DNA from 3 places in the Streptomyces sp. ITFR-6 genome. Region 2 is predicted to be linked to each of the others. Evidence: predicted binding sites of a transcription regulator. Region 2 holds the regulator's gene; each other region holds the start of a gene.

Region 1 (10,150 bases), 2.3 Mb from region 2:
TTCAGGTCCGCGTCGATGAAGCAGACGATGTCACCGCCGGTCACCAGCAGTGACCGCCACAGCACCTCGCCCTTGCCGGGGACGGCCGGCAGCCGGGGCAGGATCGCGTTCCGGTGGATCACCCGGGCGCCCGCCCGGCGGGCGACCTCCGCGGTGTCGTCGGTGGAGCCGGAGTCGATCACCACGAGTTCGTCGACCAGCCGGACCTTCTCCATGAGCTCGCGCCGGATCGTCCGGACGATGTCCCCGACCGTCGCCGCCTCGTTGAGCGCGGGCAGGACGACACTCACGCTCCCCCGGCGCGGGTCGCCGCCCCGGGCGGCCATGAGCTGCTCCAGCGGGCGGTCGGCGCACGACCAGGAACGCCTGGTCAGCCAGCGTTCGACCTCTTCCAGCACGGTCGATACTCCCTGTATGTGATCCATCTCGCGGTTCGGACGACTATCTCAACAGTCCGGTGCTTCGGTTACAGTCTGAACAACGCAGATGGCCGTGGCATGCCGGGGTCCATCCGCCGATAAACGCCTGGATCGATGGTCCAGTGCCATAGCGCTCATCCAGAGGGACAGAGGGAACGGCCCGTTGAAGTCCCGGCAACCATCCCGCCGACCGCGAGGTCAGGTGGGGACGGTGCCAATTCCGTCTTGTGGCGAAATGCGTCACAAGGAAGATGAGGAGAAAGGGCCTCGCCATCATGGCTGTTCAGACTGTTGCAGCAACCACCGAATCTTCCGTGGACCTCGGTCCCGCCGCGGCACTTTCCTGCCGCGAGTGCGGAGAACGATTCCCGCTCGGTCCCCTTTTCGCCTGTGCGACCTGTTTCGGGCCGCTCGAAGTGGCGTACGACCTGCCGACCGGCTCCCCGGACGAGCTGAAGAAGCGCATCGAGGCCGGACCCGACAACATCTGGCGCTACGCGCCGCTGCTGCCGGTGCCCGCCGATGTCGCGGACAAGCCCAACATCAACCCCGGCTTCACCAAGCTGGTCAAGGCCGACAACCTCGCCCGTGAGCTGGGCGTCACCGGCGGCCTGTACGTCAAGGACGACTCCGGCAACCCGACGCACTCCTTCAAGGACCGCGTCGTCGCGATCGCCGTCGAGGCCGCCCGCGCCTTCGGTTTCACCACGCTCTCCTGCTCCTCGACCGGCAACCTGGCCGGTGCGGTGGGCGCCGCCGCGGCCCGCGCCGGTCTGCGCTCGTGCGTGTTCATCCCGCACGACCTGGAGCAGGGCAAGGTCGTCATGGCCGCGGTGTACGGCGGTGAGCTGGTCGGTATCGAGGGCAATTACGACGACGTCAACCGGTTCTGCTCGGAGCTCATCGGAGACCCGCTCGGGGAGGGCTGGGGCTTCGTCAACGTCAACCTCCGCCCGTACTACGGCGAGGGCTCCAAGACGCTCGCGTACGAGATCTGCGAGCAGCTCGGCTGGCGGCTGCCCGACCAGATCGTCATCCCGATCGCCTCCGGCTCGCAGCTCACGAAGATCGACAAGGGCCTCCAGGAGCTGATCAAGCTCGGCCTGGTCGAGGACAAGCCGTACAAGATCTTCGGTGCCCAGGCCGAGGGCTGCTCGCCGGTCTCCGCCGCCTTCAAGGCCGGTCACGACGTGGTCCGCCCGCAGAAGCCGAACACGATCGCCAAGTCCCTCGCCATCGGCAACCCGGCCGACGGCCCCTACGTCCTGGACATCGCCCGCCGTACGGGTGGCGCGGTGGACGACGTGAACGACGAGCAGGTCGTCGACGCGATCAAGCTCCTGGCGCGCACCGAGGGCATCTTCGCCGAGACCGCGGGCGGTGTGACGGTCGGCGTGACGAAGAAGCTGATCGAGGCCGGCCTGCTCGACCCGACGCTCACCACCGTCGTCCTGAACACCGGGGACGGCCTCAAGACGCTGGACGCGGTGGCCGCCACCTCGCAGGCGACGGCGACGATCCGTCCGAGCCTGGACGCTTTCCGCGCCGCCGGCCTCGGCACCGCCGGCTGATCCCACCCGAGACTCCAGGAAGGGCACCCACCATGAGCGTCAAGGTCCGTATCCCCACCATCCTCCGCACCTACACGGGCGGCCAGGCCGAGGTCCCGGCAGAGGGCGCGACCCTCTCCCAGGTCATCGAGTCCCTGGAGAAGGACCACCCGGGCATCGCCGCCCGCGTCCTGGACGACCAGGGCAAGCTGCGCCGCTTCGTCAACGTGTACGTCAACGACGACGACGTGCGCTTCGAAGGCGGCCTGGAAGCGCTCACCCCGGACGGCGCGGGAGTCTCGATCATCCCGGCCGTCGCCGGCGGCTGCTGACCCCGGGGACCCTGGCGGTCCCACTGCGCCGAGTCACCTGGATTGCCCTCTCCGCGACAGAAGCGGAGGGGGCAATTCTGCATGGTTGAGCGCGGTAGAGTGTGGGAAGTCCCCTTCGCTGCCCGTGCCCCCCGCATATGAGAATGCGCCTGGCCACGACAAGATGCAGCCAAAGTACCTGAGCTTCTTGCGCCATAAGTCGCCTTTGCCTGGCCCGACTTGCCCTGGAATCTCATGAATTCCTCATATTCGGGTGATCGGCGCGCCTGAGAATTTTCGTCCGATTGACCTGTTGCAGAGGGCAGTTGGGCAGATACATTCGGCCGCGGTCGACGCGTTCCGGCGCACGCACCCTCTCCTGTCGGAGGGTGGGTTCTGACCCGGGCCCGCGAAGTGCGGTCCTGTGCAAGGGCCAGTAATAGGGGAGTTAGGCATGGCTCAGGGCACCGTCAAGTGGTTCAACGCGGAGAAGGGGTACGGCTTCATCGCGGTCGACGGTGGTGCGGATGTTTTCGTCCACTACAGCGCGATCCAGATGGACGGATACCGCACCCTCGAAGAGGGTCAGCGAGTTGAATTCGAAATCTCGCAGGGCCAGAAGGGGCCGCAGGCGGACATGGTCAAGCTCGCTGTCGGCTGAGCTCGGCGCGGTCGGCCAACGACACTACTCACGCACGGAGGGCCCGTACCCCCAGGGGTACGGGCCCTCCGTGCGTCCCGAGCCACTCCCCGAGAGGGGAGGCGCTTGCACTCTCGGGGGTCGAGTGCTAATCATTGGGCTTAGCACTCTCCGGGTGAGAGTGACAGAAACTTGGACCGGGCCGGTGAGGCCCGCAGGTCTGCCGGGGCAAGGAACCGGCAGACGGCAGGCCGTCCGTCGCGGGCGCCACTCGGTCCGGAGAATCCACCCCTGTCCGGGAGGACCACTTCATATGGCCAAGATCATCGCGTTCGACGAGGAGGCCCGGCGCGGTCTTGAGCGCGGCATGAACCAGCTCGCCGACGCCGTCAAGGTCACCCTCGGCCCCAAGGGCCGCAACGTCGTCCTTGAGAAGAAGTGGGGCGCCCCCACGATCACCAACGATGGTGTTTCCATCGCCAAGGAGATCGAGCTGGAGGACCCGTACGAGAAGATCGGTGCGGAGCTGGTCAAGGAGGTCGCCAAGAAGACGGACGACGTCGCCGGCGACGGTACGACCACCGCCACCGTTCTCGCCCAGGCACTCGTCCGCGAGGGTCTGCGCAACGTGGCCGCGGGTGCCAACCCGATGGCTCTCAAGCGGGGCATCGAGAAGGCCGTCGAGGCCGTCTCCGCCGCCCTCCTGGAGCAGGCCAAGGACGTGGAGACCAAGGAGCAGATCGCTTCGACCGCCTCCATCTCCGCCGCTGACACCCAGATCGGCGAGCTCATCGCCGAGGCCATGGACAAGGTCGGCAAGGAAGGCGTCATCACCGTCGAGGAGTCCCAGACCTTCGGGCTGGAGCTTGAGCTCACCGAGGGTATGCGCTTCGACAAGGGCTACATCTCGGCGTACTTCGCCACGGACATGGAGCGCATGGAGTCGTCCCTCGACGACCCGTACATCCTGATCGTGAACTCGAAGATCAGCAACGTGAAGGACCTCCTTCCGCTGCTGGAGAAGGTCATGCAGTCCGGCAAGCCGCTGCTGATCATCGCTGAGGACGTCGAGGGCGAGGCCCTGTCGACGTTGGTCGTCAACAAGATCCGCGGCACCTTCAAGTCCGTCGCCGTCAAGGCCCCGGGCTTCGGTGACCGCCGCAAGGCCATGCTCGGCGACATCGCCATCCTGACCGGTGGCACCGTCATCTCCGAGGAGGTCGGCCTCAAGCTGGAGAACGCCGGTCTCGACCTGCTCGGCCGCGCCCGCAAGGTCGTCATCACCAAGGACGAGACGACGATCGTCGACGGCGCCGGTGACAGCGACCAGGTCCAGGGCCGCGTCAACCAGATCCGTGCCGAGATCGAGAACTCCGACTCGGACTACGACCGCGAGAAGCTCCAGGAGCGCCTCGCGAAGCTGGCCGGCGGCGTGGCCGTCATCAAGGCCGGTGCCGCCACCGAGGTCGAGCTCAAGGAGCGCAAGCACCGCATCGAGGACGCGGTGCGCAACGCCAAGGCCGCCGTCGAGGAGGGCATCGTCGCCGGTGGTGGCGTGGCTCTGCTCCAGGCCTCGGCCGTCTTCGAGAAGCTGGAGCTCTCGGGTGACGAGGCGACCGGCGCCAACGCCGTCAAGCTGGCGCTGGAGGCCCCGCTCAAGCAGATCGCCGTCAACGGTGGTCTTGAGGGTGGAGTCGTCGTCGAGAAGGTGCGCAACCTGCCGATCGGTCACGGCCTCAACGCCGCGTCCGGCGAGTACGTCGACATGATCGCCGAGGGCATCATCGACCCGGCGAAGGTCACGCGCTCCGCCCTGCAGAACGCCGCGTCCATCGCCGCGCTCTTCCTCACCACAGAGGCCGTCATCGCCGACAAGCCGGAGAAGGCCGCTGCCGCGGGCGCTCCGGGCGGCATGCCGGGCGGTGACATGGACTTCTGATCCTCACGGATCGGTAGCTCCTGCACAGCTGTAACGACACCGGCCCCCGGGGATTCTTCCCCGGGGGCCGGTGTCGTTGCGGGCCCTACGGGGTGAACACCATCTCCGGGAAGCGCGCCGACGGTCCGTCCAGCAGGCAGTCGTCGTGACCGCGCAGCCACCGCCCGAAGAACGACGCCGCGTACGCCCGGCTCGCGGCCGCCGCCCGGTCGGGCCGTACCGTCCCGACCGCCTCGGCCAGTCCGCCGTCCTGCTCCGCGCTCTGCCGGGCCAGCTGCGGCAGCAGCAACTCGGCGTCGGTGTAGGAGGCGTGGCGCGAGCCGGTCAGGGTGACGTCGGCCCGCCAGCCCCGGGTGTTCTTCCAGAACGCCGCCCAGGACGGCTGCTGCCGGTAGTCGCCGGATCCCTCACCGGCCGTCCCCATCAGGAGCAGCGGCCGGTCAAGACCGTCCGTGGCCACCGTGCTCAGCCGGCTGCCGTCCGGCACCTCGCCGCCCACGTAGTCCATCTGCCCGTCCATGTTGATGCCCGCCCTGACCCGCCGGTCGTCGTGCATCGTCTGGGCCGCGGTGAAGCCGCCCGCGGAGTGGCCGAACATGCCGGTCCGCCGCAGATCGAGTACGTTGCCGAAGCGCGTCCGGTTCAGTTCCGGGAGCCGGTCGAGCACGAACCGGGTGTCGGCGACCCGGACGGCCATGATCTTGCGCAGCAGGGCGCTGAGCACGTCCGGATCGCTGGGCGGCGCCCCGTCGAAGATCCGCATGGTGGCGAGGCGCCCGTCGGGGAACTCCACCTCGGTCGCCTCGTAGGTGTGGTCGATCGTGACGACGGTGTACCCGTGGCTCGCCAGATCGTCCACCAGGGCGGTGTTCCAGGTGCGCGGGTCGCCCAGCCTGCCGGAGTACAGCACGACGGGCAGCCGGCCCGCCCGCGCGGCGACCGGGGCGTCGCGGCGGGCGTGGCTGAGCGTGGCGCCCCAGTCGACGGACCCGGGCGCCATCCCCAGGTTCAGGGCGGCGGCCCCCTCCGCTCCGCCGAAGTGCGCGGCGGCCGCGGCCGTCATCTGCGGCTCCCGCCGCCCGGAGCCGCCGGGCGCGGCCGGGTAGCGGACGCTGATCATCAGCTCGCGGCGCGCGGTGGTCCCGGGCAGCCAGGGCTCCGCGCGTGAGGGGTCGACGAGGTGGTGCACGGTGCAGCCGACCTCGAACGGTCCGGTGGGCCGGGGCAGCCGCGCGGTCGGCAGGGTGGCCGGCAGCGCGGTGCGGGTCCGCCGGCCGCCGGCCGCGTAGGACGGGATGGCGCCGGTGGCCGGCAGAGCGGACGCGGCGAGGGCGGCGGTGAGGACCTGCCGGCGGTTGTGAGTGCGAGTACGCGGGACTGCGGACACCTGGGACTGCCCGTTCGGGCGGCGCCGCGCGGCACGGCTCATGTGTCGCGTGGTGCGCGGTACGTGTGCGAACACCTCCACGATGCCCCGCGCGGCCCGCCCCGCGCGTGATACCCAGGTGCTCATTCGGCGGCGTGGCGGCTGGCACCGGGGTAGGGGATGGGGGGCTGCCACGGCGGCCGGTGGGACGAAATTCCGGGTCGGCCACTGAACGCGCGTGGCAGGATCGGGCCCATGCCGATGGACGCGTCGCTGCTCGTAGCCCGGGGGCTGTGGGAGGAACTGGCCGGGGTGCCGGTGTCGTTCGCGCCGACGGGCGGTGTGAGCGTGGTGGTCTCCGAGGAGTCGGGGCTGTGCCCGGCCGGCTGGGTCGGCGTGGTGGCTCTGGGCGGATCAGTGCTCGTGACCGCGCCGGACAGGAGCGCCGCCGCGCTCGTCCGTGACGCGCCGGCCGGGCTGTGGGCGGAAGCCGTCGTGGACGAGGCGCTGGTACGGGAGGCGCTGCCCGTGGCCGGGACGCTCGGACCGGCGGCCCTGTCGTACGTCTCGCCGGAGGGATTCCGGCCGGTGCGGGCCGGTGTGCTGCCGGTGGAGCAACTGCCCGCCGGACAACCGGAGCTGCGGCGGCTGGAGGCGGCAGCGGGTGACGCGGACGCCGGGGAGGCCGGGCTGAGCGGGATCACGTCACCTGTCTTCGTGGTCCGCGAGCGCGGTGAGGTGGTCGCTGCCGCCGGTTATGAGGTGTGGCCGGCCCGGACCGCTCACCTCAGCGTTCTGACGGCTCCGGCGGCGAGGGGGCGGGGGCTGGCGCGGGTGACGGGTTCGGCGGCGGTCGCCCACGCGCTGGCCGCCGGGCTGCTGCCGCAGTGGCGTGCGCGGCCTCCCGCGTCCCGGCGGGTCGCGGCCGCACTGGGCTTCACGCAACTGGGTTCCCAGTTGAGCATCGAGCTCGACCGGTAGGCGCCGACCCGTACCGCGTGCCTCAGGAGTGGAACGCGAGGTACGGGGCCAGGGCCAGGAGCATGGCGGCCATGGCGTACTTGAGGCGGCGGGCCGGGACGGAGCGGGCGATGCGCCAGCCCACGAGCACCCCCACCAGTTCCGGTACGCCGACCACCGCGGCCAGGGTCCAGTCGATGGAGCCGTGCTGGACGTAGCCGATGGTGCCCACGCTCGCGATCACCACGGACTGCGCCTGCGCGGCGGCCAGAGCGGAGAGCACCGGGAGCCCACAGACGACCAGGAGCGGCACGCTCAGCATCGGTCCGCCCAGGCCGAAGAGGCCCGCCGCGACGGCCACCGTGACCCCCACCGCGACGGTGAGCGCGAGCGGTACGCGCACCGGGGCCTCGGCCGCCCGCGAGGTCGCCGTGCGGCGCTCGCGGAGCCACACCAGCAGGCCGGTCACCGTGACGGCGCACGCCAGCAGGATGCCGAACAGCCGCCCCGAGACGTGGGTGTTGAGTGGACGGCACAGGCACCTCGGTGCTGAGCGCCCGCGCGGCGGGTGGCGCGACGTTCGAGAACGTGGACGCGCGCAACGTCGGCGCGGTCGGCGTCAACAACTGCGGCTCGTTCAACTTCCCCTCCACGGGCTCGGAGTTCGCCCTGACGGACCTGGGCGGCAACGACGGCGACCGGCTGGCCCCCTGGCTGCTCCCCAACACGATCACCTGCGACGACCGGCCGGCCGTCGTCCCGCCGCCGGCGCCGGAAGCGTGGTGACGCCGGACGGCAGGCAGGAGAACCACTGACGACCGGCTGGGCCGCCCACTCCCCGGGACGGTTCAGCCGGTCACTGCCCCACCGCCCGTCGACGCACTCGCGCAGCAGGTCGGCCACGCGGCATGCACCACGGCAGGCACCCGCCGGTCAGTCCCTTCCGGTCCGCCCGGCGCGCTCGGCGCGGGGTACGAGTCCGGCGCGTACGGCGCTCATCCTGGCGCGTACGCCGTGTTCGGGTACGGCGCCCGCAGGGCCGTTGGGGGTGTCGGGGGTGTTGCCTCGGCATGTGGTGCAGAGTCCGCCGGGCATGGCTGCTGCGTTGCCGGGGGCGCGGCATTCGCGGCATTCCAGGGTGCGCAGGACGACTCGGGGGCCGAGTGAGGCCTCACGAACGGGCGGCAGCTTGTCCAGCAGACGCCTGCGGATGAGTGCGGCGGCGTGGTGGATGCGTGGGGGGAGGCCTTCGGTGAGGGCGTGCATGATTTCCGGTTCGGTGGCGCCGCGCTCGAACCACTCGGTGACCTGGGGTTCGAGCGTCACGCAGTCTGCCTGGGAGAGCGTGAGCGTGGGGGTGTGGCGTCCGAGGGCGGCGAGCAGGATGAACGAGCGGGAGCGGGTGGGGCGTTGAGGCGCCTGATCCTGCACCTGGTCCTGGGGTACGTCGCCCCGGATGAACGCGTCCCACCAGTCGTCGTCGTGCCAGGTGCGGGAAAAGAAGGTGCGGGTGACCCAGAGCAGCGCTTCCTCGGTGGCGATGCACTCGCTGCCCCGGCGCAGGTGGCCCGCTTCCTGGAGCCGGTTGAGCGTGGTGCGTAGGGCGCACTGGCCGTACGGGAGCGTTTTGGCGAGGGTCTTCACGGAGATGTCGGCACCGTCGCACAGTCCGTCGATGTACGCGGCGACAGCGGCGTCACGGGGCAGCAGGTGCGCGAAATCGTGATCGGTGCGCGGGCGTTGGCCTGGCGCCGAACGCTTGCCGTACCCGGGACTGGCCATCGGGTGATCGAGCGTGGGGACAGGGGGAACAAGGGCAGGACTAAGCTGGCTGGCAGCCATGAGATCGCTCCTGACGATCGAAGTGGTCAGGCCCCTGTTCGGTGTTTGCGCACCGGCGGGGGCCGTCTTGGTTTCGCTGACGCTAGAGCGTCGCTACGGTCCGTCGCAAGTCGGTGACAAATGGTCAACTGGCCGGTCAGGGTGGGTGGGTGGGTATTCAGACCCACCCACCATTCCGCTGAAAGAGCGCTCGGAGCTCGACGCTTGAGCTCCGGGGGATTTTTCGATGAGCGGCACCCTGCCCGGCCGAGGCGGTAGGGCGGCCTACCGCCCTACGTCGGTCACTTCAGGTGGCGGCCGAAGAACCGGGCGGCGTCCTCCGTCTCGAACCACGGGGTGCCGGTGTGCCCGCCCATGTTGGCGTGCAGGGTCTTCTCCTGGCTGCCGAAGGCGTCGAACAGGTCCAGGACCGGCTGCCGTTCCATGCCCGCGTCGTCCCACTGGAGCAGGAACTGAAGCGGCAGGGTGAGCTGCCGGGCCTCCTCGCGCACCACGCCGGGGACGAAGCCCATGCCGAAGAAGACGGCGGCCGCGATGCGCGGTTCGACCAGTGCCAGCCGGATGCCGACGGCGGACAGCCCCTCGTACCCGACAGGGCCGTCGATCTCGGGCAGCGAGAGGAGGGCGTCCAGGGTGGTCCGCCATTCCGGGACCGCCCCTCGACCAGGGGGATGAGGAGCCGGTCGACGATCTCGTCGACCGGTTCGCCGGCCTGCAACGCCCGGCGCAGGTCGGCCCTGGTCTGCTCGTCGTCGGCGGAACGGGGCCGGTCACCGTGGCCCGGAGCGTCGATGGCCGCCACCGCGAAGCCGTGCTCCGCCGCGTAGTAACGGGCCCGCGCCACCAGCCGGGGAAGCCGCTTGTGCAGGCTGCCGGGGTGACCGATCAGGATCAGCGGGGCGGGTGCGGACCCGGAGGTCCACAGGAGACCGGGAATCTCGCCGAGGGTGAATTCGCGTTCGAGGACGCCGTCGTCGAGGCGCTGCTCAGAAGTGAATCGCATGGTCGTGCCTTTCGGGAGTGCTGCTGAACGGCGCTCCCGGACGACCTATCGCCCGACCGTGACCCCGGAGGAGAGCACCCATGTCAGTTCTGTGTTCACGGGTACCACCTCCTCGTTCTC
Region 2 (10,150 bases):
TGCCGTGCGCAGCGACGGCAGCGAGAACGGCGCCGGATCCGACGGCGCGGCCGGACCGGGGGAGCCCGCCGAGTACGGGCGCGGGCTGGAACTCGTCGCCACCCTCTCGGAGCGCTGGGGCATCACCTACCGCACCGGCCTCAAGACCGTCTGGGCCCGGTTCCCGGTCGACGACTGGAACCCCTTCGCGGACGCCCGCACGGAGCCGGGCTTCCAGCAGGGCCTGCGCGCCGCCGAACTCCTCGCCCCCACCGCCCGGCGCGCCCTGCGGGACGACGCGGACTGGGCCGGACGCGGCGCGCTCTCGTTCCTCGCGGAGGCCTCCGACCTGCTCGCCGGGCAGCTCGACGAGGACATCGTGGCCGCGCTCGCCGGACAGTTACTGGTTCCCAGGCTCGCCGACTGGTGTGCGATCTGGCTGGAGCCGGAGAGCGGCGGCCGGGCGGCCGTCCCCCGGCTCGCCAAGGTCTGGCACATCGACGAGAACCGCACCGACCCGTTGCGCGAGGTGCTGGAGGGCGACCCGCTCCGGCTCCCCGAGCGGGTCGGCACCGGCCCCGTCTCGATCCCGTGGCCCGGCAGCGCGGAGGACGCGGACCCGGCCGACGGGAGCGACGGCGTCGCCCTCGCGTACCGGATCACCTCCGGCGGCCGCACCCTGGGCGCCGTGCTCGTCGGCCGCGAGGGCATCGCCCGGGTCCCCGACGAGGTGACCGCCCTGATAGAGGACTTCGTCCGCCGGGTCGGACTCGCCGTCGGCGCGGCCCGCGCCTACACCCGGCAGGCCACCATCAGCCGCATCCTGCAGCGCGGACTGCTGCCCAGCAAGGTCGCCGACATACCGGGCGTGGCCAGTTCGCTGGTGTACGAACCCAGCGACGACGGGGTGGTCGGCGGTGACTTCTACGACATCTTCCCGTGCCCCGGCGACCGCTGGTGCTTCGTCCTGGGCGATGTCCAGGGCAGCGGTCCTGAGGCCGCCGTCGTCACCGGCCTCGCCCGTCCCTGGCTGCGGCTGCTGGCCCGTGAGGGCTTCCAGGTCGGTGAGGTGCTGGTCCGGCTCAACCGGCTGCTCCTCGACGACGCCATGGAGGCCGCGGAGGCGGCCGCGCTGATGGTCGCCGCCGCGGGCGGCCAGCAGTCGGCGGAGAGCGGGCCCCGGTTCCTCTCCCTGCTGTACGGGGAACTCGTGCCGCTGCCGGACGGGGGCGCGCGCTGCACCCTGGCGAGCGCGGGCCACCCGCTGCCGCTGCTGCTGCGCCCCGACGGCACGGTGCGGATCGCCGCGGAGCCGCAGCTGCTGCTCGGTGTCGTCGACGACGCGACGTACGAGAGCCAGAGCTTCGACCTGGCCCCCGGCGACAGCCTGCTGTGCGTCACCGACGGGGTGACGGAGCGGCGCTCGGGACCGGTGATGTTCGACGACGGCGACGGGCTGGCACAGGCCCTGGCCGACTGCACGGGGCTGAGCGCCGAGGGGATCGCGGACCGCATCAACCAGGCGGTGCACTCCTTCGCGGAGCGCCCGCCGGACGACGACCTGGCGCTGCTGGTCCTCCAGGCCCTCTAGGGCCCGTCAGCCGGGGTGGCGTCCGGTCGCCGGGCGGCGCGCGACAATGGACGGTATGCCTTCCGTACTGCCCGATGGTGAGCCCGTGCCCGACGACGGGGCGCTGCCCCGCCATGCCCTGGAAGGCGCCGCGGACCGGCCGCTCGGCTTCTACCTGCATGTGCCGTACTGCGCGACCCGCTGCGGCTACTGCGACTTCAACACCTACACCGCCACCGAGCTGCGCGGCTCCGGCGGCGCCCTGGCCTCCCGGGACAACTACGCCTCCCACCTGACCGGTGAGGTCCGCCAGGCCCGCAAGGTCCTCGGTGACGACCCTCGGCCGGTCCGTACGGTCTTCGTCGGAGGCGGTACGCCGACCCTGCTGGCCGCCGCCGATCTCGTCTCCATGCTGGGCGCGATCCGGGAGGAGTTCGGCCTCGCGGACGACGCGGAGATCACCACGGAGGCCAACCCGGAGTCGGTCGGCCCGGCCTACCTGGCCGAGCTGCGCGAGGGCGGTTTCAACCGGATCTCCTTCGGGATGCAGAGCGCCCGGCAGCACGTACTGAAGATCCTCGACCGCACGCACACCCCGGGCCGCCCGGAGGCCTGTGTCGCGGAGGCGCGGGCGGCCGGCTTCGAGCACGTCAACCTCGACCTGATCTACGGCACCCCCGGCGAGTCCGACGACGACTGGCGGGCCTCGCTGGACGCGGCGATCGGCGCCGGGCCCGACCACGTCTCCGCGTACGCCCTGATCGTCGAGGAGGGCACCCAGCTGGCCCGCCGGATCAAGCGGGGCGAGATCCCGATGACGGACGACGACGCGCACGCCGACCGCTATCTCATCGCGGACGAGGCGATGGCCGCGGCCGGCTTCTCCTGGTACGAGGTGTCGAACTGGTCCCGGACGCCCGAGGGCCGCTGCCTGCACAACGAGCTGTACTGGCGCGGCGCCGACTGGTGGGGCGCCGGACCCGGGGCGCACAGCCACGTCGGCGGCGTGCGCTGGTGGAACGTGAAGCACCCGGGGGCGTACGCGCAGGCGCTGGCCGAGGGCCGCTCGCCCGGGGCTGGACGCGAGATCCTCTCCGCGGAGGACCGCCGCGTCGAGCGCATCCTGCTGGAGCTGCGGCTCTCCGACGGCTGCCCGCTGTCCCTGCTCGCCCCGGCCGGGCTCGCGGCGGCGCGGCGCGCCGTGGACGACGGTCTGCTGGAGCCCGGCCCGTTCGCGGACGGCCTGGCCGTGCTGACGCTGCGCGGGCGGCTGCTGGCCGACGCGGTGGTGCGGGACCTGGTGGACTGAGCGGGCCCACCCCATCGGGGCCTGGTGGACCGAGCGGGGCCGACAGGCTCACCCCGAACAGGCTCACCCCGGCCCGCTCACCCCACCGGGCAGCCGGGCGGGGTGAGCCTGTCGGCCCCGGCGGGCCGGCCGCAGATCACCCTGCTGTGGATCCGGCCGTCCGGATAGGTGATCTCGACGACGTCGAGACCGTGGCCCGCCTGCGCCTCGTACGGGATGAAGCCGCGGAACGTGACGGTGCCGGTGGGCATCGACCGGAGGTTCACCGCGTACAGGTTCGCCCACGTCTCTGCGGCGCTGCTCATCGTGTCGCCGTGGCTGGCGGCCTCGTAGAGGGCGGCCGTCGCGCTGTACGAGATGACCGACTGGCCGCTGGCGAACAGGCCGTCCTGGTAGGCCTTGGTGGCGGGCAGCTTCGGCAGGGTGCCGCCCTCGGGCAGCAGGCCCTCCAGGGTCCGGTGCGCCTCCGGGTAGAAGCCGTCGGCCCGGCCGCGCCCCATCGGGGCGAGCGCCGTGTGGTAGAGCGTGGCGTCCTCCGCGAGATCCGTGCTGTCCGCGAACCGGGCCTTGGTCAGGTCGTCGCCGGTGAAGACCGTGATCGGCTTTCCCGCGCAGCCCTGGGCGAGCCGGCCCATCAGATTGTTGACGTCCTCGACCCGGCCGGCGAAGTACAGGGCGTCCGGTGCCGGGTCCGCCTCGCAGATCTTCTGGACCGGCTTGTCGAGATCGGCGCTGTTGCGGCGGCCGAGGCTGTACTCCGCCAGCTCCGACAGCTTGAACCCGGCCTCCTTCAGCATCGCGCCGCCCACCTTGCGCTGCTCGACCGTGTAGCGGTCCTTGTCGTTGTTGCCGAGGCGCCGGGAGAGCACGAGGGCCCGCGGGTGCGCGGACTTCCCGGCCACCTGCCGGGCCACCAGGGCCATCGCGTCGGCCTGCTCCTCGTCGGTCGCCGCGATGCCGAAGTAGTTCGAGTAGCCCTTGGCCAGATAGCCGCCGGAGTTGGTCGTGTCCACCACCGGGAGACCGGCCTCCTGGAGCAGCTCGGTGGCCTCGGGGCTGTCGGTCGTATCGCGCCCGAGCCCGACCACACCGACGACGCTGGGGTCCTCCGCGGCCACCTCGATGATCTTCTTCACCGCCGGTATCTGCTGGAGCATGTCCTGCCCGCCGTTGGCGGTCAGCACCTTGAGCTTGACGGAGAAGTCCAGCTTGTTGGTGTGGTGCTGGTAGAGATACACACCCGTCAGCTCCTCCAGGGCCTTACGGGTGCCCTCCGGGGAGGTGGCGGTGAACGGGCCCGCGTAGATGACGGTGACGTAGTCGTCCCCGGGCACGATGGCGGCGTTCTCCTCTGCCACCGCCCGCTCGATCCGGTCGAACGTGACGCCCTTGCCGGAGCCGTCCAGCGACAGATCGTTGCCCGCCGCGAAACGCACCCGCGTCGTCGTCGAGACGCCTATGCACTCCTTCGCCCCGCCGCCGGGCCCCGCGAGCTTCACCGAGTCCGTGTTCACGTCGGTGAGCGGACCGTGGCAGTACCGGTCCGCCAGCTCACTGCTCACCAGGAAAGTGGCCGGCAGGGCACCGACCAGGAGGCACGCCAGGGTCGTACGCGACATCACCCACCAGACCCACGTCCGGCGCACCTGCTCCGTGACCAGCTGCGCGTGCGCGTGCTCATGGGTCAGCTGCTCGGTCGAGAGCGGCAGCCGCAGCACCCAGGCGAGGGTGGCGGCGGCCGTCGGGGACTGCCCGATGCTGAGATGGCTGATCCAGTCGTCGTAACGGGCCCGCGCCGCACCGGTGTGCGTGGGCAGCGGCTCCGCGGGCAGCGGCGGGGTGTGCCGCAGTATCTCGGCGGCCGGCAGCGAGGCCAGGAGCAGCAGCGGGTCCACCTCGCTGCGCCGGGAGCGGACGTTGTTGATGGCGTTGATCAGCTGGACGCCGCCGTTGCTCTGACAGGCGGTGGGCAGGAACACCACCGGAGGCACGGTGCGCTTGCCGGCCCGCCAGTCCAGCGCGTGGGGCGGTAGTTGTTCCGCAGATCCTCCAGCAGTGCCTGGACCCGCAGCTCCAGGTGGAACTGGCGGGACTGCTCGTCGCCCGCCGCCGCGTCGGCCACCCGCCCCGCGACCACAGCGGCCCGGACCCGGATGACCCGCCACGATCCGCTGGGCGAGAACCGGGACCAGCCGTCGGACGGGTACCCGGTACTGGCGGCGGCCAGCGAGGAGGTGGTGGCGAACCATCTGCTGGCCCGCCGCAGCCACAGCAGCGGCGGCGCCGACGTCGTCACCAGCCGCACGACGGCGAGCCCCAGCACCGCGCCCACGGCCACCAGGGCGGTGGGCACCCAGCCGATCTCGCCGAGCAGCACACCGAGCACCGCGATGACGACGGCCCCGAGGAACGTCTCCGGCCGCACCGACTCCCGGAACGTGCCCAGCCAGTTGCGCGGACCGTGCCGGCCGACCCGCCAGCGCAGGGTGCTCAGCTGCTCCAGGATCCGTTCGTCGCGCTCCTCGGGCGAGCCGCCCCCGTCCGGCTCCCGCACCACGGCGGCGGTGGCCTGCTCGATGGCGCCGAGCAGCCGCGAGCGGGGAAAGGCGAAGGGCTTGTACTGCGAGCTGCTCCGGGTCTCCCACGGCTTCTCGGTCAGCGTGCGGACCATGTCGAGGGCCGCCTCGTACGGTGTCCCGCCACGGCCGTCGAGCAGTTTCAGCGGCACCCGGCGCAGCTGGTTCGCGTGGTGGATCTGGCGCACGATCTGCTCGACCCTGGCATCCACGGCGGACGGGACGTCGGCGTCGGCGGCCTGGAGGACCACCAACGGCATCACCGGCCGGTTGTCCCGGTAGCGGTCGATCAGCTGCTGCACGAAGTGGAAGACGGCCGAGGCCGCCTCGTTGTCCGCACTGTCCCGCCATACCTCGCGCGCCATCGCCCCCGTGCCTTCCCTCGCGAAAAGAGCCAGGAAACACTCAATAACCGATGATGCGTTCGAGGCGCAGGGAATTGTAGGGATCAGCCCGGGATTGGCGGGAAGACCCGCCGGACATCAGGCGGGAAGCGTGACGAAATCAATCAATTCCTCGACCCGGCCCAGGAGTTCGGGCTCCAGATCCCGGTAGGAGCGGACCGAGGACAGGATTCGCTGCCAGGCCGCACCGGTGTTTTCCGGCCATCCCAGCGAACGGCACACACCGGTCTTCCAGTCCTGTCCGCGCGGCACCACCGGCCAGCCGCCGATCCCCACGGACGACGGCTTCACCGCCTCCCACACGTCGATGTACGGATGACCGACCACCAGGACGTTCCCGTCCGTCACCTGTGCCGCGATGCGGGACTCCTTGGAGCCCGGCACCAGATGGTCGACCAGCACGCCGAGCCGCGCGTCCGGCCCCGGGGAGAACTCGCGCACGATCGCCGGAAGGTCGTCGATGCCCTCCAGGTACTCGACGACCACGCCCTCGATCCGCAGGTCGTCGCCCCAGACCCGCTCGGCCAGCTCCGCGTCGTGCCGCCCCTCCACGTAGATCCGCCCGGCCCGCGCCACCCGCGCCCGCGCCCCGGGGACCGCCACCGAGCCGGAAGCCGTACGGGCGGGGCGGACGGGACCGCCGGCCGACGGACGTACGAGCGTCACCACCCGGCCCTCCAGCAGGAAGCCGCGCGGCGTCATCGGGAAGACCCGGTGCTTGCCGAACCGGTCCTCCAGGGTCACCGTCGGCCCCTCGGCCGTCTTCTCGCAGCGGATCACCGCACCGCAGAAGCCGGTGACGGCCTCCTCCACGACCAGATCCGGTTCTGCGGGCACCTCGGGGGCGGGGGCGGACTTCTTCCACGGCGGGGTCAGGTCCGGCTGATAGCTGCGCATCGCACGACGATAGGACGCGACGGCCTCACGACACGCCGAAGCGGTGCGCCAACGCGTCGCGCTGTGACCGGACGAACGCGGCGTCCACCACCGCTCCGTGACCCGGCACGTACAGCGCGTCCTCGCCGCCCAGCGCCAGCAGCCGGTCCAGCGCGGTCGGCCAGCGGGAGACCACCGCGTCCGGACCGGCCTGCGGCTCGCCGGACTCCTCGACCAGGTCGCCGCAGAGGACGACCGGGGGCGAGCCGGGCACCAGCACCGCCAGATCGTGCCCGCTGTGCGCGGCGCCCATCTCGGCCAGCACCACCCGGCGGCCGCCGCCGAGGTCGAGCGTCAGCTCCCCGCGCACCTGGTGCCGCGGGACCACCAGTGCCGCCACCGCCTGTGCCGCCTCCCGCTCCGGCACCCCGTGCGTGACCGCCGAGCGGCGCAGCTCTTCCGCCTCCGTCCGCAGCAGCTCCGGCAGTCCGGCCGCCCCGTACACCCGCGCCCCGGCGAAGGCGGCCGTGCCCAGTACATGGTCGAAATGCGGATGGCTCAGTGCGACATGTGTCACGCTCCGGCCGGTCAGCCGGTCGATCTGGTCACGCAGCTCGGCGCCCTCCCGGAGCGTCGAGCCGGTGTCGCAGAGCAGCACCCCGTCCGCTCCGGCCACCAGCGCGGCCGTCGCGTCCCAGCCCGGCAGCCGTCGCCGGCCCGTTCCGCCACCCAACCGCTCCCAGCCGAACTCTTCCCAAGCGACGTCCATGCGGCGACGCTATCGGCAACGACCTGCGCGGTCTCGCGGTAGCGTGGCCGGTCGCCCTTGCTTGGGGCCCACCCCGTCGCCGTACACTGACCGGGGAGACTGCTGGCACTCGAAAGGACAGAGTGCCAGGAGGAGTCCCGGGAACGACCCGAGATCGACCGATGCAGACAGCTGGAGGTGTGCGCGATGCTCAGCGAACGCAGACTCGAAGTGCTGCGCGCCATCGTCCAGGACTATGTCGGCACCGAGGAGCCCGTCGGTTCCAAGGCGCTCACGGAGCGGCACAAGCTGGGGGTCTCCCCGGCCACCGTCCGCAACGACATGGCGGTGCTGGAGGACGAGGGCTTCATCGCCCAGCCCCACACCAGCGCGGGGCGCATCCCGACGGACAAGGGTTACCGGCTCTTCGTCGACCGGCTCGCGGGCGTCAAGCCCCTGTCGTCGCCGGAGCGCAGGGCCATTCAGAATTTCCTCGACGGCGCGGTCGACCTCGACGATGTCGTGGGACGTACCGTACGGCTGCTCGCGCAGCTGACCCGGCAGGTCGCCGTCGTGCAGTACCCCTCGCTGACCCGCTCGACGGTGCGGCATGTGGAACTGCTGCTCCTGGCCCCCGCCCGGCTGATGCTCGTGCTGATCACGGACACCGGCCGGGTCGAACAGCGGCTGGTCGACTGCCAGACGCCGTTCGGTGAGACCTCTCTCGCCGATCTGCGGGCCCGGCTCAACAGCCGGGTGGTGGGACGCCGCTTCGCGGACGTCCCGCAGCTGGTGCAGGACCTGCCGGAATCCTTCGAGAGCGAGGACCGGGCGACCGTGTCCACCGTGCTCTCGATCCTGCTCGAAACCCTCGTCGAGGAGACGGAGGAGCGGCTGATGATCGGCGGCACCTCCAACCTCACCCGCTTCGGGCACGACTTCCCCGTGATGATCCGGCCGGTGCTGGAGGCATTGGAGGAGCAGGTCGTGCTGCTGAAGCTGCTCGGCGAGGCCAAGGACTCGGGCATGACCGTACGAATCGGGCATGAGAACGCCCACGAGGGACTCAACTCCACGTCCGTCGTCGCGGTCGGCTACGGTTCGGGCGACGAGGCAGTCGCCAAACTCGGCGTGGTCGGACCGACCCGCATGGACTACCCCGGAACGATGGGAGCGGTACGCGCAGTGGCACGTTACGTCGGACAGATCCTGGCGGAGTCGTAAGTGGCCACGGACTACTACGCCGTACTCGGCGTGCGCCGCGACGCTTCGCAGGACGAGATCAAGAAGGCATTCCGGCGGCTCGCACGCGAGCTGCACCCGGATGTGAACCCCGATCCGAAGACCCAGGAGCGGTTCAAGGAGATCAACGCCGCTTACGAGGTCCTCTCGGACGCGCAGAAGAAGCAGGTGTACGACCTCGGCGGCGACCCGCTGTCCGCCTCGGGCGGAGGTGGCGCGGGCGGATTCGGACAGGGCGGCTTCGGCAACTTCTCCGACATCATGGACGCGTTCTTCGGCACGGCGTCGCAGCGCGGACCCCGTTCGCGCACCCGGCGCGGCCAGGACGCCATGATCCGGCTGGAGATCGACCTCGCGGAGGCGGCCTTCGGCACCACCAAGGACATCCAGGTCGACACGGCCGTCGTCTGTACGACCTGTAGCGGAGAGGGTGCCGCACCCGGCACCTCGGCCCAGACCTGTGACATGTGCCGGGGCCGCGGCGAGGTCTCCCAGGTCACCCGGTCGTTCCTCGGCCAGGTCATGACCTCGCGGCCCTGCCCGCAGTGCCAGGGCTTCGGCACGGTCGTGCCGACGCCCTGCCCGGAGTGCGCCGGAGACGGCCGCATCCGCTCGCGGCGCACCCTCACCGTGAAGATCCCCGCGGGCGTCGACAACGGCACCCGCATCCAGCTCGCGGGCGAGGGCGAGGTCGGCCCCGGCGGCGGCCCGGCCGGTGACCTCTACGTCGAGATCCACGAGCTGCCGCACGCGGTGTTCCAGCGGCGCGGCGACGATCTGCACTGCACGGTCACCATCCCCATGACGGCGGCGGCCATCGGCACCAAGGTGCCGCTGGAGACGCTCGACGGACTGGAGGAGGTCGACATCAGGCCGGGCACCCAGTCCGGCCAGTCGGTCCCGCTGCACGGGCGCGGCATCACGCACCTGCGGGGCGGCGGTCGCGGCGACCTGATCGTGCACGTCGAGGTGATGACCCCGACGAAGATGGACCCCGAGCAGGAACGCCTCCTGCGGGAGCTGGCGAAACTGCGCGGCGAGGAGCGGCCCACCGGCCAGTTCCAGCCCGGCCAGCAGGGCCTGTTCTCCCGTCTGAAGGACGCCTTCAACGGGCGCTGATCCCACGCGTCACCACCGTACGGGCCTGGATTTCCGGGCCCGTACGGCATTGCGGACATATCGCGGTCACGGGGTGCGCATCACGGGACAGGACGGGCATGACACGATGCCGTCATGCCATCCGCGTTGACCGATCTCTGCCGGTATCCGATCGTGCAGGCCCCGATGGCGGGCGGAGTCTCCTGCCCGCAGCTCGTCGGAGCCGTGGCCGAGGCCGGCGGGCTCGGCTTCCTGGCCGCCGGGTACAAGACGGCGGACGGTATGTACAACGACGTCAAGCAGGTCCGCGGACTGACCGGCCAGCCCTTCGGCGTCAACCTCTTCATG
Region 3 (10,150 bases), 2.7 Mb from region 2:
CGAGCTGCTGACCGACCTGCTGAAGCACGCCACGGCCTTCGAGTGCGCCGAGGTGCTCCTCGAAGTCCGGGTCGACAACACCCGGGCGCAGAAGCTGTACGAACGCTTCGGCTTCGAACCGATCGGCTTCCGGCGCGGTTACTACCAGCCCGGCAACATCGACGCGCTCGTCATGCGCCTCCACGTACAAGAAACAGAGACTGACTGATGGCTGACGAACCGCTCGTACTCGGTATCGAGACCTCCTGCGACGAAACCGGCGTCGGCATCGTCCGGGGGACGACGCTGCTCGCCGACGCCGTCGCCTCCAGTGTCGACACGCACGCCCGCTTCGGCGGCGTCGTCCCGGAGATCGCCTCCCGCGCCCACCTGGAGGCGATGGTCCCGACCATCGAGCGCGCGCTGAAGGAGGCCGGGGTCAGCGGCCGGGACCTCGACGGCATCTCCGTCACCGCCGGTCCGGGGCTGGCCGGCGCGCTGCTCGTCGGCGTCTCGGCGGCGAAGGCGTACGCGTACGCGCTGAACAAGCCGCTGTACGGGGTGAACCACCTGGCCTCGCACATCTGCGTCGACCAGCTGGAACACGGCCCGCTGCCCGAGCCGACGATGGCGCTGCTGGTCAGCGGCGGGCACTCCTCGCTGCTGCTGGCGCCCGACATCACCAACGACGTCCGGCCGCTCGGCGCGACCATCGACGACGCGGCGGGCGAGGCCTTCGACAAGATCGCCCGGGTGCTGCACCTCGGCTTCCCCGGCGGCCCGGTCATCGACCGGCTCGCGAGGGAGGGCGACCCGGAGGCCATCGCGTTCCCGCGCGGCCTGACCGGCTCGCGCGACCCCGCCTACGACTTCTCCTTCTCCGGCCTGAAGACCTCCGTCGCCCGCTGGATCGAGGCGAAGCGCGCGGCGGGCGAGGAGGTGCCGGTACGGGATGTGGCGGCGTCCTTCCAGGAGGCCGTGGTGGACGTGCTCACCCGGAAGGCCGTCCGCGCCTGCAAGGACGAGGGCGTCGACCACCTGATGATCGGCGGCGGGGTCGCGGCCAACTCGCGGCTGCGGGCACTCGCGGAGGAACGCTGCGAGCGCGCCGGCATCCGGCTGCGGGTGCCGAGGCCCGGTCTGTGCACCGACAACGGCGCGATGGTCGCCGCCCTGGGCGCGGAGATGGTGGTCCGCAACCGGGCCCCATCCGACCTGGAGCTGTCGGCCGACTCCTCGCTGCCGGTGACCGAGCCCCACGTACCCGGCGCCGACGGCCACGGTCACGCCCACTCGCACTCGCATGATCATGATCACGTGCACGAGATCAGCAAGGACAACCTCTACTCATGAGCGGTACGACGGTCGCCCTGATGTGGGAGGCCCGCGCCACCGAGGGCCGGGGCGCGGAGCTGCTGGAGTGGGCGCGCGCCCGCGCGGGCGAGCTGGCGCGGCCGCCGCTGCGCAGCGAGCTGCTGCGCGCCCCGCAGGACCGGGTGCTGGTCATCACCTGGTGGGAGGGCGCGTACGGCGACGAGCTGCCGGAGCTGCCCGAGCCGGACGCGGCGGCCATCACCCGGCCGGTGCACCGCTGGCGCTTCGAGTCCCTGGGGCCCCTGGAGCCCCTCGGGCCAGCAGACCGGTGATGATCGCGTCGAGTTCGTCCACCACGTCGTAGTCGGCGGCGTACCCCCGCCAGTCGTCCTTGATCGCGGTGAGCCGGGGCAGCTCCGCCGTGTCCGCCTCGGTGACCATGTCGGGGAAGTACCGCTTGGACGGCGGGTGTTCGGCCCGTCTGGCGGCGGCCCGGCGGAAGACCAGGTCGCCGTAGACGTAGCTCCAGATCGTCCGGTAGGCGCGTACCGCCTGGCCGGGGGAGAGGCCGCAGTCGAGCGCGCAGTCGATGATCTCCTCGACCATCCAGAGCGCGTCGCGGTCGGTCAGCTCGCCCAGCGCCAGGATGTCGAGCACCCAGGGGATCTGTTCCAGGATTCCGTGCATGTGCGCGGCGACGGCGGTCAGCCGCTCGCGCGGGTCCGCGGGCAGCTCCGGACGCGGGAAGGCGGCCGCAGTCCCGGACAGGGTGAGCATCAGCAGCTCGTCCTTGTCCTGGACGTAGTGGTAGAGCGCCATCGGGGTGGAGCCGAGCTCCTTCGCCACCCGCCGCATGCTCAGGGCGTCCAGGCCCTCTTCCTCGATGATGCGGCGCGCCGTGGCGACCATGGCGTCCGGATCGAGCCTGCGCGGACGCCCTACGGACCGCTTGGACCCCGGCGGTTTCTTCTCTGTCCCTGACACCCGATCATTGTCTCCCCTCTCTCCGTCCCTCTCCGTCCCAAGCCCTCCGCGCTTAATTTCTATACGCGTATAGTAATGTCTCGACCGAGTGACCGCGAGGGAAGGGGAAGACCGTGAACGACCCGTCACGGCAGATGCGTTGGCTCCTGCTGGTAGCTCTCACCGTGCAGTTCATGGTGGCGCTGGACATGTCGGTGGTGAACGTCGCGCTGCCGGACATGCGCGCCGATCTCGGCTTCACACCGCAGGGGCTCCTGTGGGTCGTGAACGCGTACGCGCTCGCCTTCGGCGGGCTGCTGATGCTCGGCGGGCGGCTCGCCGACCTGCTCGGCAGCCGCCCCGTGCTGATCGGCGGCCTGGTGCTCTTCGGGGCGGCGAGCCTGGCCGGCGGGCTCGCCGGGTCGCCGGGACTGCTGCTGGCCGCGCGGGCGGTACAGGGCGTCGGCGCCGCCGCGCTCGCCCCGGTGGCCTTCGCGCTGATCGCCATCGCCTTCCCGGCCGGACCGGCGCGCTCCCGCGCCCTCGGGCTCTGGGGGATGGCGGGGGCGGCGGGCGGCGCGGTCGGGGTGCTGGCCGGCGGGGTGCTCACGGACGCGGCGGGCTGGCGTGCGGTGATGCTCGTCAACGTGCCCATCGTGGCCTTCGCCCTGTTCGCCTCCCTGCGCATCGGACCGGCCGCGGGACCTGCGGGGCCCGGTGCGCGGCTCGACGTGGCCGGTGCGCTGCTCGCCACCTGCGGTACGACCCTGCTCGTCCTCGGGCTCGTGGGGACCTCGACCCACCCGTGGGGCTCCGCCAGGACCCTCTGCACGCTCGGCGGCGCGGCCCTGCTGCTCGTCGCCTTCGTCGTCGTCGAACAGCGCACCGCGCATCCGCTGCTCCGGCCCGGCCTGCTGAAGGGGCGGCCGGTCCTGACGGCGAACCTGTTCTGCCTGTTGCTCAGCTCCGGTCAGTTCGCCGCGTTCTACTTCGTCTCGCTCTGCCTCCAGCAGGTGCTCGGCTACGGGCCGACCGCGGCCGGAATCGCCTTCCTGCCGTTCAGCGCGGGCGTCGTCGCGGGCTCGGTCATCGCCACCCGTACCGTCGCTGCGCTCGGCACCCGGCGGCTGCTGGCCCTGGGCGGCTCGCTGGCCGCTCTCGGCATCGCCGGGTTCGCGGTCACCGCCCGGACGGACGGCACCTTCCTCACCTTCGTCCTCGGCCCGTCCGTGGTCTCCGCCGTCGGCATCGGCATGTGCTTCGTGCCGCTCGGCACCGCCGCCACGACCGATGTCGCGGCCGGGGAGACCGGAATGGCCTCCGGGCTGCTGAACAGCGCCCGGCAGGTGGGCGGCTCGCTGGGGCTCGCGGTCCTGGTGACGGTCGCCGCGCAGGTCAGCGGGGACTCCAGCCGGCGGGCCGACCTGGTCTCCGGATACGCGACGGCCTTCTGGGCCGCCGCCGGGCTGCTCGCGGCGGGCACGCTGGCGGCGCTGCTCCTGCTCCCGCGCGACCGGGGGGCCGGGGCGGCGGCCACGGCCGGAACCGGGGCGGCGACCGCCCCCGTAACCGGCCCGGCGGGCGTACCGGTGGCAGGTCCGGAAGACCTCCGGAAGCATTCCACCGGAGACGTCGATCCGGCCGTGCCCGGCCGATGAGTTCCGGGCCCGGGACCGGTCTACCCTGCACGACCGTCCGCACCACCGTGCGAGGAGAACGCCATGCAGAAGGTCACCACGTTCCTCTGGTTCGACCACAACCAGGCAGAGGAGGCCGCGGACCACTACATCTCGGTCGTCGGCGGTGACTCCCGCGTCCTGGACGTGACCCGCTGGACCCCGGCGCCACCCGGCGAGGCGGGCGCCGTGATGACCGTGCGTTTCCAGCTGGAGGGCACGGAGTACATCGCGTTCAACGGCGGCCCCGAGTTCCCCTTCACCGAGGCCGTGTCCCTCTCCGTCGAATGCTCCTCCCAGGAGGAGGCGGACCGGCTGTGGGACGCGCTCACGGCGGACGGCGGACAGGAGAGCCAGTGCGGCTGGCTCAAGGACAAATTCGGCGTCTCCTGGCAGATCGTCCCGCCCGGCCTCGGTGACGCCCTGACCGACCCGGACCCGGAGAAGGCGGCCCGCGCCATGAAAACGATGCTCGGCATGAAGCGGCTCGACATCGAGGCCCTGCGCAACGCCTGAACCCCGGTCCCGAGGGCTGTCCGGGCAGCGCGCACTCGGTAGGGTCTCGGCCATGTCCCGCCGTTCAGCGCTGCCCCCGCCCCCGCCGCCCGTGGAGATACGCACCTGGCCCGACCGGGGTGCGCTGCTCACCGACCGGGCCCTCGTTCTGCGCGAGTTGGTGAAGATGCACCTGGGTCCTGGGCGGCTCGGGCTGCTGTGGCTCTGGGGTGCGCTCGGCGAGCTCGGCTGGTCGCTGATCGGCACGGCGTTCATCTCCTTCGAGGAGTCCTACGACGTCTTCAGCGCCCTCTCCGACGTGGTCCTCCTCGCCCTGGGCACGGGCGCCCTGGTGCCGGCCGTCATCCTGGTCCTCGTCGGGCTGCGCCGGGACATCCGGCTCCGCCGACTGCTCGTGGAGTGGGGCGAGTTGGACCGCGATCCGGGGGGTGACCGCGCGCTCCGGATGCCGGGGACGAGCCTGGTCTGGCTGCTGCTCTCCTTCGTGCTGTGCGCGGGCGGGCTGTTCACCTGCGTCGCCGTTCCGGCCGGTGCGACCCGCGGGGACGACACGTACGGACTGGTCGCCCTCGGCATGGGGCTCGGCCTGATCGGCTGGCTCGTCGGGCTGATCGGCGTCACCAAGGCGCTCCTGCACCGGCGTTGGGTCGTCCGGGTGCTGATCGGCGCGCCCACACCCGGCGCGCTGATCTCCTCCGGGGGCGGCGCGCACCGCTGACTCCGGTCCTATCCTTGGCGCGTACGCGAAGGACTCTGGGGGAGGGCGTGTCATGGAGTGGTACTGGTGATTGCTGATCATCTTCTGGACGGGCGGATTCGGCTGGCTGGTCGACAACGCCCGTACGGCGCTGCGCAACCGGCATGAACGCAGGCTGGAACTGCTGGAGGCCGGCAAGCGGGAACGGCTGGCCGTCGAGGCGGCGAACAAGCCACCGGAGCCGGTCTGCGGCTGCACGCACCACCTCGCCAAGCACGACAAGCAGGGCAAGTGCCATGAGCTGGTCGAGGTGCCGACCGCCTGGGACGAGCAGAAGAAGCCGGTCCGCTTCGAGTCGGGCGGGTGCAACTGCCAGCAGTACGTGGGCCCGCAGCCGCCTCTCGCAGGTGTACGCGGACGAGCTGACCGACCTCGGGTAGAGCTTCCCCCAAGCGCCGCCGTCGCTACCGGTGGCCGGCCTCCGGGCCGGTCACCGGGTGGCCGATCAGCATCGTCGGCGCGTCCGCGACCCGGGTCAGGAAGACGGTGGCCCGGTTGGGGCCCTGGAGCTTCATCTTCCGGCGCAGCTCCTCCGGTTCGACCGGCGAGCCGCGCTTCTTGACCGTCAGGACGCCGACCTTCCGCTCCCGCAGCAGCGCCTTCAGCCGCTTCATGTTGAACGGCAGCTGATCGGTGATCTCGTACCCGGCGGCGTACGGGGAGTCGTACAGCTCGTCGCTCGTGACGTACGCGATCATCTCGTCGATCAGCCGGCCGCCGCACCGGTCCACGATGTCCGCGACCAGGTGGGCCCGGATCACCGCGCCGTCCGGCTCGTACAGATACCGGCCGACCGGCCCGACCGGCGGGGCGGGCAGCGCGGCCGGGGCCGCCAGGGTGGCCCCCGAGGGGAGCAGGGTGGCGCGGTAGGCGCCCGCCTCGAAGCCCTCCCCGAACCAGAGCACCGCCTCCTTCACGTCACCGCCGTCCGAGATCCACTCGGCCTCCGCCTGCGGGCCGATCGCCTCGTGCGGGACGCCGGGGGCGATCTTCAGCGCCGCCCTCGGGGCCTTCAGCGCGGCGGCGGTCGCCCAGGACAGCGGCGGGGAGTAGGCCTCCGGGTCGAAGATCCGGCCCCGGCCGCCCCGGCGGGCCGGGTCGACGAACACCGCGTCGTAGGGCGAGGTGTCGATCTCCGTGACATCGGCGCACCGCACCTCGATCAGCGCGTCCAGGCCGAGCGCGGCGGCGTTGGCCCTGGCCACCTCCGCGGTCAGCGGGTCGCGGTCCACGGCGAGGACGGAGATCCCGGCGCGGGCCAGCGCGACGGCGTCGCCGCCGATCCCGCAGCAGAGGTCTGCGACGCTGCGGACCCCGGCGCCCGCGAAGCGTCCGGCGCGGTGGGCCGCCACCGAGGTACGGGTGGCCTGCTCCACCCCGTTCGGCGTGAAGAACATCCGGTGCGCGTCCTCGGCGACGAACTTCGCGACCGCCCGCTGCCGCAGCCGTGCCTGCCCGAGCGCCGCGGAGACCAGGCCGGCCGGGTGGGTGCGGCGCAGCCGGGTGGCGGTGGCGAGTTCGGTGGCCGGGTCGTACGAGCGCAGCCCGGCCAGTAGCTCGGCACCCTCCGGGGTGCGCAGGGCCAGGAAGCCGGCGAGGGGGTCGGGGGCGACGGACGGATCGGGGCCGTCGGTCGGGGCGAGAGCGTTCACCTGCCCCATTGTGAGCCAACCGGTTGTGAGCCAGCCGGTTGTGAGCCAGCCGGGGGACCGTGCGGGTCCGGCGGCGGTGTCGGCCCGGGAGCCCGATGACGTACTGGCAGTATGCGGCGCCATGCAGCTTGTACGACAAAAAGAAGAATTCATCATGAAGAGGCGCAGAACCGGACAGGTGGAACAGGGGCAGGGCGGAACCGGACGCGCCCGGGGATACCTGCGGCGTCGGCCCGGTTACGCGGTCCTGGCCGCGCTCCTGGTCGCCGCGGTCGGCTCCGGCTGCGCGGCCGGGACCGACAGCCGTACCGACGTAGGAGCCGGACAGGGGGCCAAGGCCCTCGCCGGGCGGCCGGGCAGTCAGGCCGGGAACGCGGGGGCGGCGGGCACCCGCGCCGCGCAGGCCGAGAAGGCGCGCCTCGCCCAGGCCGCCCGCGCGGTCGCCGCCAAGAAGTGGGGGCTGGCGAGCACTCCGCTGGCCGCGCCCGTCCCGCCCGCCGTGAAGCCGCACATCACCACTCGCAAGGGCTTCGAGGTCGAGGGCGGCGACGACTCGCTGCCGCCGGTCTTCACCACGGTCCCGACCGACAAGAAGATCGTCTTCCTGACGATGGACGACGGGGACGACAAGGACCCCGAGCTGCTGCGGATGATGTCGGACCTGAACATCCCGTACAGCGCCTTCCTCAGCGACTACCTGGTGCGCGACGACTACGGGTACTTCAAGGACGCGCAGGCCCGGGGCGTCGCCATCAACAACCACACGCTCAACCACCGCTACCTGCCCGGTCTCTCCTACGACGTGCAGAAGCAGGAGATCTGCGACCAGCAGGACATCCTCCAGAAGCAGTACGGCGAGCGCCCCCGGCTGTTCCGGCCGCCGTACGGCAACTACAACGGCGACACCCTGCGGATCGCCAAGTCCTGCGGCATCACCGCCGTGCCCCTGTGGTCGGAGGAGGTGTTCCCCGACCGCATGGAGTGGCGGGAGGAGGACCAGGACCTGCACCCCGGGGACATCATCCTCACCCACTTCCGCGGCAAGAAGGACTGGAAGGGCTCCATGCCCGACATGGTCCGGGCCGTTATGAAGGTCATCACGGACAAGGGATACGCCGTGGCCCGGCTGGAGGACTACGTATGAGAAGCGCGCACCGGCTGCTGGCCGGACTGCTGGCCGCCGGTGCGCTCCTGACCGCCACCACCGGCTGTGCGCAGTCGGTGGACCCGATCGAACGGCTCGGCCGCAAGGCCGCGCAGCGGGTGAACCCGCCACCGAGCCGGGCGGCGGCGCGGCCGGCGGGCGCGCGCGCCACGGAGCTGGCGCGGGGTGACCGCAGGGCGCCGGGGGCGCTGGTCGTCGTCTCCTGCGGACGTCCGCCCCGGCCGGGGCACACCGTGTCGTCCGCCGGCGGGATCCGGCACGGACGCCACGAGGGGCGTGAATTGGCACTCCGCTTGACCGAGTGCTAATCGCGGTCATAGTCTCAGTGCTGGCACTCCCCACTGGAGAGTGCCAGCAGTACTGTGCGACCGGCAGGTCCGGCACCCGCGACGACGGGCCCACCTGGTCGCCACCCAAAGACTGTTAACCCCGTGAGATCTCCGAAGGGGGAGACCGGATCGTGTCGACCGCCAGCACCAAGGTTGCGATCAAGCCGCTTGAGGACCGCATTGTGGTCCAGCCGCTCGACGCCGAGCAGACCACGGCCTCCGGCCTGGTCATTCCCGACACCGCCAAGGAGAAGCCCCAGGAGGGCGTCGTCCTGGCCGTGGGCCCGGGCCGCTTCGAGAACGGCGAGCGCCTTCCGCTCGACGTCAAGACCGGTGACATCGTGCTGTACAGCAAGTACGGCGGCACCGAGGTGAAGTACAACGGCGAGGAGTACCTCGTCCTCTCGGCCCGCGACGTGCTCGCGATCATCGAGAAGTAATTCACCCAACGTTTGCTTCTGTTCTGCGCCCCTGGCCCCCTGCGACATAACTAGCCGGGCGGCGAGGGGCGCAGTTCTTGTTTTTGAGAGGACAGTTCAGCTCCATGGCGAAGATCCTGAAGTTCGACGAGGACGCCCGTCGCGCCCTTGAGCGCGGCGTCAACAAGCTTGCCGACACGGTGAAGGTGACGATCGGCCCCAAGGGCCGCAACGTCGTCATCGACAAGAAGTTCGGTGCGCCCACCATCACCAACGACGGTGTCACCATCGCGCGCGAGGTCGAGCTCGACGACCCGTACGAGAACCTCGGTGCCCAGCTGGTGAAGGAGGTGGCGACCAAGACCAACGACGTAGCGGGTGACGGTACGACCACCGCCACCGTGCTCGCCCAGGCGCTCGTCCGCGAAGGCCTGCGCAACGTGGCCGCGGGTGCGTCCCCGGCCGCCCTGAAGAAGGGCATCGACGCCGCGGTCAAGGCCGTGTCCGAGGAGCTCCTCGCGACGGCCCGCCCGATCGACGACAAGTCCGACATCGCCGCCGTGGCCGCGCTCTCCGCGCAGGACAGCCAGGTCGGCGACCTCATCGCGGACGCGATGGACAAGGTCGGCAAGGACGGTGTCATCACCGTCGAGGAGTCCAACACCTTCGGCCTGGACCTTGAGTTCACCGAGGGCATGGCCTTCGACAAGGGCTACCTGTCCCCGTACATGGTGACCGACCAGGAGCGTATGGAGGCCGTCCTCGACGACCCGTACATCCTGATCCACCAGGGCAAGATCGGCTCGATCCAGGAGCTGCTGCCGCTTCTGGAGAAGGTCATCCAGGCCGGTGCCTCGAAGCCGCTGCTGATCATCGCCGAGGACGTCGAGGGCGAGGCCCTGTCGACCCTGGTCGTCAACAAGATCCGTGGCACCTTCAACGCCGTCGCGGTGAAGGCCCCCGGCTTCGGTGACCGCCGCAAGGCCATGCTCGGTGACATCGCCACCCTCACCGGTGCGACCGTCATCGCCGAGGAGGTCGGCCTCAAGCTCGACCAGGCCGGTCTGGACGTGCTGGGCACCGCCCGCCGCGTGACCGTCTCCAAGGACGACACCACCATCGTCGACGGTGGCGGCAAGTCCGACGAGGTCACCGGCCGCGTCAATCAGATCAAGGCCGAGATCGAGTCCACGGACTCGGACTGGGACCGCGAGAAGCTCCAGGAGCGCCTGGCGAAGCTGGCCGGCGGGGTCTGCGTGATCCGCGTCGGTGCGGCCACCGAGGTGGAGCTCAAGGAGAAGAAGCACCGTCTGGAGGACGCCATCTCCGCGACCCGCGCCGCGGTCGAGGAGGGCATCGTCTCCGGTGGTGGCTCCGCTC

The links. Region 2 encodes HrcA, which represses chaperone genes, less so after heat shock. Its sites were predicted from a motif close to TTNGCACTCNGNNNNNCNGAGTGCNAA; they were not measured.
Region 1: groL (chaperonin GroEL) is a predicted target of HrcA. The motif match lies at 3,046-3,072, and genes of this name have one in related genera.
Region 3: groES (co-chaperone GroES) is a predicted target of HrcA. The motif match lies at 8,351-8,377, and genes of this name have one in related genera.

Annotation. Positions count from the first base shown of each region.
Region 1 covers NZ_CP134612.1:3,561,467-3,571,616, reverse strand. Annotated here, with positions in the region: gene RLT59_RS16195 (glucosyl-3-phosphoglycerate synthase) at 1-398, opposite strand, end outside; SAM riboswitch class I at 551-677, shown strand; gene thrC (threonine synthase) at 695-1,990, shown strand; gene RLT59_RS16185 (MoaD/ThiS family protein) at 2,023-2,301, shown strand; gene RLT59_RS16180 (cold-shock protein) at 2,735-2,941, shown strand; gene groL (chaperonin GroEL) at 3,234-4,859, shown strand; gene RLT59_RS16170 (alpha/beta hydrolase family protein) at 4,945-6,288, opposite strand; gene RLT59_RS16165 (GNAT family N-acetyltransferase) at 6,481-7,206, shown strand; gene RLT59_RS16160 (TSUP family transporter) at 7,229-7,723, opposite strand; partial or broken gene RLT59_RS16155 (mycodextranase) at 7,711-7,971, shown strand; gene RLT59_RS16150 (hypothetical protein) at 8,119-8,967, opposite strand; partial or broken gene RLT59_RS16145 (dienelactone hydrolase family protein) at 9,309-10,030, opposite strand.
Region 2 covers NZ_CP134612.1:5,876,701-5,886,850, forward strand. Annotated here, with positions in the region: gene RLT59_RS26775 (SpoIIE family protein phosphatase) at 1-1,570, shown strand, start outside; gene hemW (radical SAM family heme chaperone HemW) at 1,617-2,858, shown strand; partial or broken gene RLT59_RS26785 (hypothetical protein) at 2,936-5,799, opposite strand; gene RLT59_RS26790 (DUF3097 domain-containing protein) at 5,917-6,735, opposite strand; gene RLT59_RS26795 (MBL fold metallo-hydrolase) at 6,761-7,483, opposite strand; gene hrcA (heat-inducible transcriptional repressor HrcA) at 7,670-8,686, shown strand; gene dnaJ (molecular chaperone DnaJ) at 8,687-9,823, shown strand; gene RLT59_RS26810 (nitronate monooxygenase) at 9,938-10,150, shown strand, end outside.
Region 3 covers NZ_CP134612.1:3,158,385-3,168,534, reverse strand. Annotated here, with positions in the region: gene rimI (ribosomal protein S18-alanine N-acetyltransferase) at 1-208, shown strand, start outside; gene tsaD (tRNA (adenosine(37)-N6)-threonylcarbamoyltransferase complex transferase subunit TsaD) at 208-1,332, shown strand; gene RLT59_RS14055 (hypothetical protein) at 1,329-1,625, shown strand; gene RLT59_RS14050 (TetR/AcrR family transcriptional regulator) at 1,552-2,277, opposite strand; gene RLT59_RS14045 (MFS transporter) at 2,412-3,914, shown strand; gene RLT59_RS14040 (VOC family protein) at 3,978-4,448, shown strand; gene RLT59_RS14035 (hypothetical protein) at 4,501-5,166, shown strand; partial or broken gene RLT59_RS14030 (hypothetical protein) at 5,237-5,585, shown strand; gene RLT59_RS14025 (THUMP-like domain-containing protein) at 5,610-6,866, opposite strand; gene RLT59_RS14020 (polysaccharide deacetylase family protein) at 7,012-8,001, shown strand; gene RLT59_RS14015 (hypothetical protein) at 7,998-8,330, shown strand; gene groES (co-chaperone GroES) at 8,483-8,791, shown strand; gene groL (chaperonin GroEL) at 8,896-10,150, shown strand, end outside.